Regions from separate parts of the Streptomyces sp. NPDC059355 genome, predicted to be linked through region 3. Evidence: riboswitches for the same ligand, from Rfam matches in the RefSeq annotation. Region 3 holds a riboswitch; each other region holds the start of a gene.
What was found. Region 3 has a riboswitch for thiamine pyrophosphate ahead of thiO (glycine oxidase ThiO). Riboswitches for the same ligand answer to the same signal wherever they lie in the genome.
Positions count from the first base shown of each region.

Region 1: linked by a shared signal. The riboswitch ahead of ACFXGI_RS35545 (thiamine ABC transporter substrate binding subunit) and the one ahead of thiO (glycine oxidase ThiO) in region 3 are both predicted to bind thiamine pyrophosphate.
Region 2: linked by a shared signal. The riboswitch ahead of thiC (phosphomethylpyrimidine synthase ThiC) and the one ahead of thiO (glycine oxidase ThiO) in region 3 are both predicted to bind thiamine pyrophosphate.

Region 1 is NZ_JBHYXN010000061.1:18,468-21,735, reverse strand. It holds gene ACFXGI_RS35550 (ABC transporter permease) at 1-421, opposite strand, end outside; gene ACFXGI_RS35545 (thiamine ABC transporter substrate binding subunit) at 463-1,566, opposite strand; TPP riboswitch at 1,652-1,761, opposite strand; gene rlmN (23S rRNA (adenine(2503)-C(2))-methyltransferase RlmN) at 1,820-2,932, opposite strand; gene ACFXGI_RS35535 (phosphatidate cytidylyltransferase) at 3,093-3,268, opposite strand, start outside.
Region 2 is NZ_JBHYXN010000007.1:125,682-128,949, forward strand. It holds gene ACFXGI_RS09450 (YibE/F family protein) at 1-1,316, opposite strand, end outside; TPP riboswitch at 1,389-1,534, shown strand; gene thiC (phosphomethylpyrimidine synthase ThiC) at 1,529-3,268, shown strand, end outside.
Region 3 is NZ_JBHYXN010000014.1:11,873-15,140, reverse strand. It holds gene ACFXGI_RS15795 (thiazole synthase) at 1-536, opposite strand, end outside; gene thiS (sulfur carrier protein ThiS) at 542-742, opposite strand; gene thiO (glycine oxidase ThiO) at 739-1,956, opposite strand; TPP riboswitch at 1,954-2,066, opposite strand; gene ACFXGI_RS15780 (NAD(P)/FAD-dependent oxidoreductase) at 2,171-3,268, shown strand, end outside.

The DNA.
Region 1 (3,268 bases), on a different contig from region 3:
CGACGACGGCGTAGTTGAAGAAGACGTGCGCGAGGAGGATCGCCCACACGGTGGTGTCCAGCCGGACGCCCCACAGCTCGTCCAGCAGTCCGCCCCGCCCGACCAGCGCCAGGAAGGCGGTGCCGACCACCACCGTCGGCAGTACGAACGGGACCGTGACCACCGCCCGCAGCAGCTGTTTGCCGGGGAACTCGAAGCGCGCGAAGACGTACGCGCCCGGGAGTGCGATCAGGAGCGTGAGCACCGTGGAGGCGAACGCCTGCCAGGTGGTGAACCAGAGCACATCGGCGATGTCGGGGCGGGTCAGCACCTCGCCGATCCGCCCGAACTGCCAGCCCTCGTCGGTCTTGATCCCGCGGCCGACGATCGCGGCCACCGGATACGCGAAGAACACCCCGAAGAAGGCGAGCGGCACGGCCATCAGCAGGAGCCGGACGGCCGTACCGCGTGCGCTCTCGCGTCCTACTTCACGACGAGCGAGGACCATGCCTTGACCCACTGCTCACGGTTCTTGGCGATGGTCTCGGGAGCGACGTTCTCGGGCTTCTCGACGACCACGCCGTGCTTCGTGAACAGCTCCGGCAGCTTGGCGTCCTTCACCACCGGGTTCACGAACATCTGGAGCGGCATGTCCTCCTGGAACTTCTTGCTCACCAGGAAGTCGAGGAGCGCCTTGCCGCCCTCCTCGTTCTTCGCGCCCTTGAGCAGGCCCGCGAACTCGACCTGGCGGAAGCAGGTGCCGGTGGCCACGCCCGTGGGCGCCTCGGCCGGCTGCGGCTCGCCGTAAAGGACCTCGACCGGCGGGCTGGAGGCGTACGAGACGACCAGCGGCCGGTCGCCCTTGGCCTTCTTGCCGCCCGCGGAGCCGGAGAAGCGCTCGTTGTAGGCCTGCTCCCAGCCGTCGACGACCTCGACGCCGTTGGCCTTGAGCTTGCTCCAGTAGTCCTTCCAGCCCTCCTCGCCGTACTTGCCGACGGAGGCGAGCAGGAAGCCGAGGCCCGGCGAGGAGGTCGCCGCGTTCTCGGTGACCAGCAGGTTCTTGTACTCCGGCTTGACCAGGTCGTCCAGCGTCTGCGGCGGGGCGATCTTCTTGTCGGCGAAGTACGCCTTGTCGTAGTTGACGCAGATGTCGCCGGAGTCGACGGGCGTGACCCGGTGCTCCTTGTCGAGCACGTACTCGGGCTTCACGTCCGCGAGGCCCTTGACCTCGTACGGCGTGAAGATGCCGTTGTCGAGGGCGCGCGAGAGCAGCGTGTTGTCCACACCGAAGAAGACGTCGCCCCGCGGGGAGCCCTTGGTGAGGATCTCCTGGTTGAGGGCGGCGCCCGCGTCCCCGGACTTCAGGACCTTGACGGTGTAGCCGCTCTGCTGCTCGAACTCCTTGAGGACCGTGTCGGTCACGTTGAAGGAGTCGTGCGAGACGAGCGTGACCGTCTTGGACTTCGGCGCCTCGCCGGAACCGCCCGCGGACTTGTCCTTGGCGTCGCCGCCGCCGCAGGCGCTGAGCGTGGCGACGCCGAGCGCGGCCGCGAGCGCCGCGCCCGCGAACTTCTTGGTGGTGCTCACTGGTGAATTCCTCCTGGGATGACCAGGAGAAGACGCGGCCCTGCCCGGCGCTCAGTGCGAGCGGTCGCCGGGCAGGGCGCAACAGCTTGAGTGATGACCGAACTTCCTACCCCGAATGACCGGGGCGAGGTTCAGAGGGTCTGCGGATGACGGTTACCGCACTCTCAGCGCTGTGGCGCTCCCCTGTCGGAATATGCAATTGGTTCGGCCACAGGGTACCCCGTGGCCGAATCGGGCCCGCGGAAACCGCAGGTTAGCGCTCCGAGGCCGCCAGCTGGCCGCACGCGCCGTCGATCTCCTGGCCACGGGTGTCCCGTACGGTCACCGGCACGCCGTGGCGGGCGATGGCCTCGACGAAGGCCTTCTCGTCCTCGGGACGCGAGGCGGTCCACTTCGAGCCCGGCGTCGGGTTCAGCGGGATCAGGTTGACGTGGACGCGCTTGCCCTTGAGCAGCCTGCCGAGGAGGTCACCGCGCCAGGCCTGGTCGTTGATGTCGCGGATCAGGGCGTACTCGATGGAGATCCGGCGGCCGGACTTCTCGGCGTACTCCCAGGCCGCGTCGAGGACCTCGCGGACCTTCCAGCGGGTGTTCACGGGGACGAGGGTGTCGCGCAGCTCGTCGTCCGGGGCGTGCAGCGAGACCGCGAGGCGGCACTTGAAGCCCTCGTCGGCGAAGCGCAGCATCGCCGGGACCAGGCCGACGGTGGAGACGGTGATGCCGCGCTGCGACAGGCCCAGGCCGTCGGGCTCGGGGTCGGTGAGGCGGCGGATGGCGCCGACGACCCGCTTGTAGTTGGCCAGCGGCTCGCCCATGCCCATGAAGACGATGTTGGACAGCCGGGCCGGGCCGCCGGGGACCTCGCCGTCGCGCAGCGCGCGCATGCCGTCGACGATCTGGTGGACGATCTCGGCGGTGGACAGGTTGCGGTCCAGGCCCGCCTGGCCGGTGGCGCAGAACGGGCAGTTCATGCCGCAGCCGGCCTGCGAGGAGATGCACATGGTGACCCGGTCGGGGTAGCGCATCAGCACGGACTCGACGAGCGTGCCGTCGTGCAGCTTCCACAGGGTCTTGCGCGTGGTGTCGTCGTCGCACGAGATGTGGCGGATGACGCTCATCAGGTCCGGCAGCAGCTCGTCGCGGAGCTTCTCGCGCGAGCCCGCCGGGATGTCGGTCCACTCGGCCGGGTCGTGCGCGTACCGGGCGAAGTAGTGCTGCGAGAGCTGCTTGGCCCGGAAGGGCTTCTCGCCGATCGCGGCGACCGCCTCGCGACGCTCCTCGGGGGTGAGGTCGGCGAGATGCCGGGGCGGCTTCTTGACCCCGCGAGGGGCGACGAAGGTGAGCTCTCCCGGGACAGGGCGGGCCATGGCTGGTACTCCTCGTAAGACGAAAGGCGCGCCGCAGAAGCAGCGCGCCCTTCAAGAGTAACCGCCCGGACCCACCCAAAGCCTTCAGACGTACGTCGTCCCAGCTCAGCGGGGTTGCCCTGGTGAACCGCCCGTCGGCCGGAAGCCGCGGAGCCCGGTTTCAGCCGGTGCCGACGAAGGCGGCGAGCAGCAGCCACACGACCGGGGCGGTCGGCAGCAGGGAGTCGAGGCGGTCCATGATGCCGCCGTGGCCCGGGAGCAGCGTGCCCATGTCCTTGATGCCCAGGTCCCGCTTGATCATCGACTCGCCGAGGTCGCCGAGCGTGGCGCTGACCG
Region 2 (3,268 bases), on a different contig from region 3:
GCGGCGAGCGCGGTGGTCACCGGGACCGAGGCCACCAGGCCGATCGACCCGACGAGGGTCCGTACGATCTCCTCCGCGACCAGCTCGCTGTTGGCCACCGAGCCCATGCTGCTGTTCGCGATCGAGAACAGCAGCAGCAGCGGAAGCGCCGCGCCCGCGTAGGCCAGCACCAGGGTGTTCACCACCGAGGCGATGTGGTCGCGGCCGATCCGAATGGCCGCCCGGTACAAGGCGCGGGACCCCATCGACGAATCGGCCTGGTGGAGTTCCCAGACCGCCGATGTCTGGGTGACCGTCACATCGTCGAGCACACCCAGTGATCCGATGATCACGCCCGCGAGCAGCAGACCGCTCATGTCGATGTCCGGGTAGAGCCCGTGGATCAGCCCCGTGTTGTCGTCGGTGTTGCCGCTGAGGAACGCCCAGTCGACGAACACCGAGCCGAGCAGCCCGATCAGCAGCAGCGAGACGAGCGTGCCCAGGACGGCGACGGACGTACGGGCGCTCAGGCCATGGCACATGTAGAGCGCGATGAGCATGATCGCGCTGGCCCCGACGACCGCGACGACCAGCGGGTTCGAGCCCTGCAGGATCGCCGGGAGGATGAAGAGGGTCAGCACGCCGAAGCTGACCACCAGCGCGATCAGCGCGAACAGGCCTCGCATCCGCCCGACGACGACCACGGCCACCGCGAAGATGCCGGCCAGCACCGCCAGGGGAAGTTTGCGGTTCACGTCGACCACGGAGTACTGGAGGTCCCGGGGCGCGTCCGGCGCGTACGCGACGACCACCTCCTGGCCGTTCTCCAACTGTCGTGGCGCTCCCGGCTGCACGATCTCGACGAACGTGCGGCCCTTGTCCGGCCCGGTGGCGACCTCGACGGTGGCCTTCTTGCAGTCACCGGTCTGCTGGGCCCGGGCCTCGCGGCCCTCCGGAGTGGAGACGCTTCCCGTGGTCGGCACCTGCGAGGCGTTCACCGATTTGCAGTCGACCTGTTCGAGCGCGACGACCTTGCCCTGCTGGGTCTGCCGGTCGAAGCCGACCCCGGAGCGCTCGTGGGCAGGGGCGCCGCCCGGCCAGAGCACCACCATGCCGACGAAGACGGCGACGGCGAAGGGGATCAGGACCGCGGCGATGACCTTGCGCAGGTGCTTCGAGACGGGAGCCGCCGGTCCGTGGCCGTGGGAATGACCGTGGGAGTGGCCCTGGGATGGGCTCTGGTCATGCTCGTGGTCATGCCCGCGGCCCACGTGTGCGTGGTCGGCGTGACCCGGGGGCTCGGTGGGCGCGGAGGGAGGCTGCGGCGAGGACTTCACCGGCAGATCATCGCAAGAGTTGAGGGGGCCCACTGTTCAGCACGCCACAAATGACGCTAGCGTGGGGGCACCTTTGCACAACGCGGGAGCTCGGAGCACCGGGCTGAGAGGGCGCTGATCACCGTACGCGCAGCACATATGCGTACGGGAAGAGGCTGCGTCGACCGCCGAACCTGTTACCGGGTAATGCCGGCGTAGGGAGATCAGGTCTCATGACCATTCAGGACGCACGCACGCCTGCCGTCAGCCAGGACGCCGACGGCCAGACCGAGCGCCAGCCCGGCTGGCACAAGGGATACCTGGCAGGCTCCCGGCCCGACCTCCGGGTTCCGGTCCGCCAGGTCCACCTCACCAACGGCAAGGACGTGACGCTCTACGACACGTCCGGGCCGTACACCGACCCGCAGATCGAGACCGACGTACGGCGTGGCCTGGCCGCGCTGCGCGAGAACTGGATCATCAGCCGCGGCGACACCGAGGAGTACGCGGGCCGGCCGGTGCGGCCCGAGGACGACGGCATCAAGCACACCTCGCCGCGCGGTGGCCTCAAGAACCTCGACGCGGTCTTCCCGGGCCGCCCGCGTCAGCCCCGCCGAGGCCGTGGCGGCGCCGCCGTCACGCAGCTCGCGTACGCCCGCCGCGGCGAGATCACCCCGGAGATGGAGTACGTCGCGATCCGCGAGAACGTCTCCCCCGAGGTCGTCCGCGAGGAGATCGCCGCGGGTCGCGCGGTGCTTCCCGCGAACGTGAACCACCCGGAGATCGAGCCGATGATCATCGGCAAGCGGTTCCTGGTGAAGGTCAACGCCAACATCGGCAATTCCGCGGTCACCTCCTCCATCGAGGAGGAGGTCGACAAGATGACCTGGGCCACCAAATGGGGCGCCGACACGGTCATGGACCTCTCGACCGGCCGCAACATCCACACCACTCGCGAGTGGGTGCTGCGCAACTCCCCGGTTCCGATCGGCACCGTGCCGCTGTACCAGGCGCTGGAGAAGGTCGACGGCCGCGCCGAGGACCTGACCTGGGAGATCTACAAGGACACGGTCATCGAGCAGGCCGAGCAGGGCGTCGACTACATGACGGTCCACGCCGGCGTGCTGCTGCCGTACGTGCCGCTGACCGCCCGCCGCAAGACCGGCATCGTCTCCCGCGGCGGCTCGATCATGGCTGCCTGGTGTCTCGCGCACCACAAGGAGAACTTCCTCTACACGAACTTCGAGGAGCTCTGCGAGATCCTCGCGACGTACGACGTCACGTACTCGCTGGGCGACGGCCTGCGCCCCGGCTCCATCGCCGACGCCAACGACGCGGCGCAGTTCGCGGAGCTGAAGACGCTGGGCGAGCTGAACACGATCGCCAAGCGGCACAACGTGCAGACCATGATCGAGGGCCCGGGCCACGTCCCGATGCACAAGATCAAGGAGAACATCGACCTCCAGCAGGAGATCTGCGAGGAGGCGCCGTTCTACACGCTCGGCCCGCTGACCACGGACGTCGCCCCGGCGTACGACCACATCACCTCGGGCATCGGCGCCGCGATGATCGCCTGGTGGGGCACCGCGATGCTCTGCTACGTCACGCCGAAGGAGCACCTGGGCCTGCCCAACCGCGACGACGTGAAGACCGGCGTCATCACGTACAAGATCGCTGCGCACGCGGCGGACCTCGCCAAGGGCCACCCGGGTGCCCAGGAGTGGGACGACGCCCTGTCGGACGCGCGCTTCGAGTTCCGTTGGGAGGACCAGTTCAACCTGGCCCTCGACCCGGACACGGCCCGCGAGTTCCACGACGAGACGCTCCCGGCCGAGCCGGCCAAGACCGCGCACTTCTGCTCCATGTGCGGTCCGAAGTTCTGCTCGATGAAGATCTCCCAGGACATCCGCCGTGAGCACGGCGGGGACCTGAAGGCCAATGAGATCGAGGCGGGCATGGCGGAGAAGTCCGCC
Region 3 (3,268 bases):
ACCCCGGCCCGCTCCGCGATCAGCTCGAAGTTGTGCGGGTTCCGGATGCCCATCCCCGAGCCGATCGGCGACCCCAGCGGCATGATCGCCGCGCAGCCCACGTCCTCCAGCTTGCGCGCCAGCACCGGGTCGTCGTTCGTGTAGGGCAGCACCGTGAAGCCCTCGTCGACCAGCGTCTCCGCCGCGTCCAGCAGCTCCACCCCGTCCGGCAGCAGCGTCCGCTCGTCCGCCACGACCTCCAGCTTGATCCAGTCCGTGCCCAGCGCCTCCCGTGCGAGGCGCGCCGTCAGCACCGCCTCGCCCGCCGTGAAGCACCCCGCCGTGTTGGGGAGTACGGAGATGCCCAGGCGCGTCAGCACCGACAGGACGGAGCCCTGCACCGTCGGGTCCAGCCGCCGCATCGCCACCGTCGTGAGCTCCGTGCCGGACGCGACCAGCGCCCGTTCCAGGATGTCCAGGCTCGGCGCCCCGCCCGTCCCCATGATCAGACGGGACGAGAAGGTCCGGCCGCCCAGCTCGAAAGCGTCGTCCGCCATCGCGCTCAGCCCCCCTGCACCGCGGTGAGGACCTCGACCCGGTCACCCTCGCCCACCGCCGTCAGCGGCCACTGGCGGCGCGGGACCACGGTCTCGTTCAGTGCGGCCGCGACCCCGGTCGGGGCCGCGGTCAAGGCGGCGACCACCGCGTCGAGCGTGGTGCCGGCCGCGATCTCGCGCGGCTCGCCGTTGACGGAGATGGTCATGCGTACGACTCCTGACGTGCGGTGGAGAACCGGCGCGGGCTGAACGGGCGGGCGATCTCGGGCAGCGTGCCGGTGGTCAGCAGCTGTGCCATCACGTCGCCGGTGAGCGGGGTCAGCAGTACCCCGTTGCGGTAGTGCCCGGTGGCCAGGTGCAGGCCGGGCAGGTCGGTCGGGCCCAGCAGCGGGGCGTTGTCCGGGGATCCGGGCCGCAGCCCGGCCCGGGTCTCGGTCAGCGGCAGTTCGGTGATGCCGGGCACCAATTCGTGTGCGTCGCGAAGGAGTTCGTACACCCCGCCCGCGGTGACCGTCGTGTCCCAGCCGAGTTCCTCGCTGGTGGCCCCGATGACGAGCTCGCCGTTCTCCCGCGGCACCAGGTACACGTGGCTGCCGCGCACCACCGCCCGTACCGTCCGCGACAGGAACGGCGCGTACGCCCGCGGCACCGCGAGCCTCAGCACCTGTCCCTTCACCGGCCGTACGGGCGGCAGCACCTGCGCCGGTACGCCGGCCAGCCGGCCGCTGAGCGAGCCCGCGGCCAGGACCACCTGGTCGGCGCGCAGCTCCGTACCGTCGTCGAGCCGTACGCCGACGGCCCTGTCGGCCGCGGTCAGCAGCCGCTCCGCGGCCGCCCGGCGGATCTCCACGCCGGCGCCCTCGCAGGCGGCCAGCAGCGCGGCCGCCAGCCGGCGCGGATCGACCTGGTGGTCCCCGTCCACGCGCAGGCCGCCCCGTACGCCCGGGGCCAGCATCGGCTCAAGGCGGCGGCACTCGCGGCCGGTGAGCCACTCGGACTCCAGGCCGCAGCGGCGCTGGAGGGCGTGCAGCTCGCGCAGGTGAAGCCGGTCGTCGGCGTCGAGGGCGACGGCGAGCGTGCCGCAGGCCCGGTATCCGATGTCCGTCCCGCCGCTGGCCTCGGCCAGCTCGGCGGCGAACTCCGGGTAGCGGGCGGCGGAGGCGAGGTTGAGCCCGAGGAGGGTCTCCTCGCCGTAGTGCAGCTCCGTGACGGCGGCGAGCATGCCCGCCGCGACCTGCGCCGCGCCACCGCCGGGCGCGGGATCGGCGAGTACGGTCCGCAGCCCGTGCCGGGCCGCCCGCCAGGCGGTGACCAGGCCGATGATCCCGCCCCCGATGACGAGGACGTCGGACCCTGCGGATCCGGTGGATCCGGTGGACCCTGTGGATCCCGCGTCGGATCCCTTTCGAGATGAGTGCATGGGCGTCCAGCCCCTCCCTTCGCCGGCATGACCCGGATCAGGTTCGTACGGTCGGAGGCCGCTCAGCCTCCCTCTCAGCCCGGTCCGCCCGGACTCCCGCGATAGGTACGGGCGCCAGCCTAACCCCGCCGCCGGGGGCGGGTAAGGCTGCCTCCCCGGCCGCCGCGCCGGGCCACTGTTCCTGACGTGCCATCAGATCGCTAGGCTGGGCGCCGTGAGCGAGCAGACGGAACAGACTCAGAGCGGCGTCGTCATCGTCGGCGCCGGAATGGCCGGAGTGCAGACCGCGGTCGCGCTGCGGGAGCAGGGGTGGCGCGGCCCGATCACCCTGCTGGGCGCCGAGCCCCACCAGCCGTACGACCGGCCTCCGCTGTCGAAGGCGGTGCTGCTCGGCAAGGCCGAGGACTCCGCGTTCGACGTGGACTTCGAGGGGCTCGGCGTCGTGCTCCGGCTCGGGGTGGAGGTCACCGGGCTGCGGGCCGCCGAGCGCGAGCTGGACACCGAGGCGGGACCGGTTCCGTACGAGGTCCTGGTCCTGGCGACCGGCGCCGAACCGCTGACCCTGCCCGGGGCCGAGGGCGTCCCCGGCGTGCACCTGCTGCGCACCCTGGACGACGCGGCCCGGCTGCGGCCGGTGCTGGCCCGGACGCCGGCGACCGTGGTGGTCGGAGCGGGCTGGATCGGCGCCGAGTTCGCCACGGCCGCGCGCGAGGTGGGCTGCACGGTGACCGTGGTCGAGGCGGCGGACCGGGTGCTGGCCGGGGCGCTGCCCGCGGAGGTCGCGGCCCCCATGGCCCACTGGTACGAGGAGGCCGGGGCCGCCCTGCTGACCGGAGCCAAGGTCTCCTCGGTGGAGTCCGGGCGGGTCCTGCTCGCGGACGGGCGGGAGCTGCCGGCGGGAGCGGTGGTGGTGGGCATCGGGGCCCGGCCGGCGACCCGGTGGCTCGCGGACTCGGGGGTCGAGCTCGGGCCGGAGGGCGCGGTCACGGCGGACGAGTACCTGAGGACCACCCTGCCCGGGGTGTACGCGGTCGGCGACTGCGCCTCGTTCCCGTCGGCCCGCTACGGGGCGCGACTGCTGGTGCACCACTGGGACAACGCCCTGCAGGGGCCGCGGGTGGTCGCGGCGAACATCGTGGCAGGGAGCGCGCTGCAGGTGTACGACCCGGTGCCGTACTTCTGGTCGGAGCAGTTCGGGCGCTTCGTGCAGTACGCGGGGCACCACGCGGGCGCCGACGAGCTGGTGTGGCGCGGGGACCCCGCCGAGGCGGGCTGGTCGGTGTGCTGGCTCCGGGACGGGGCGCTGGCCGCG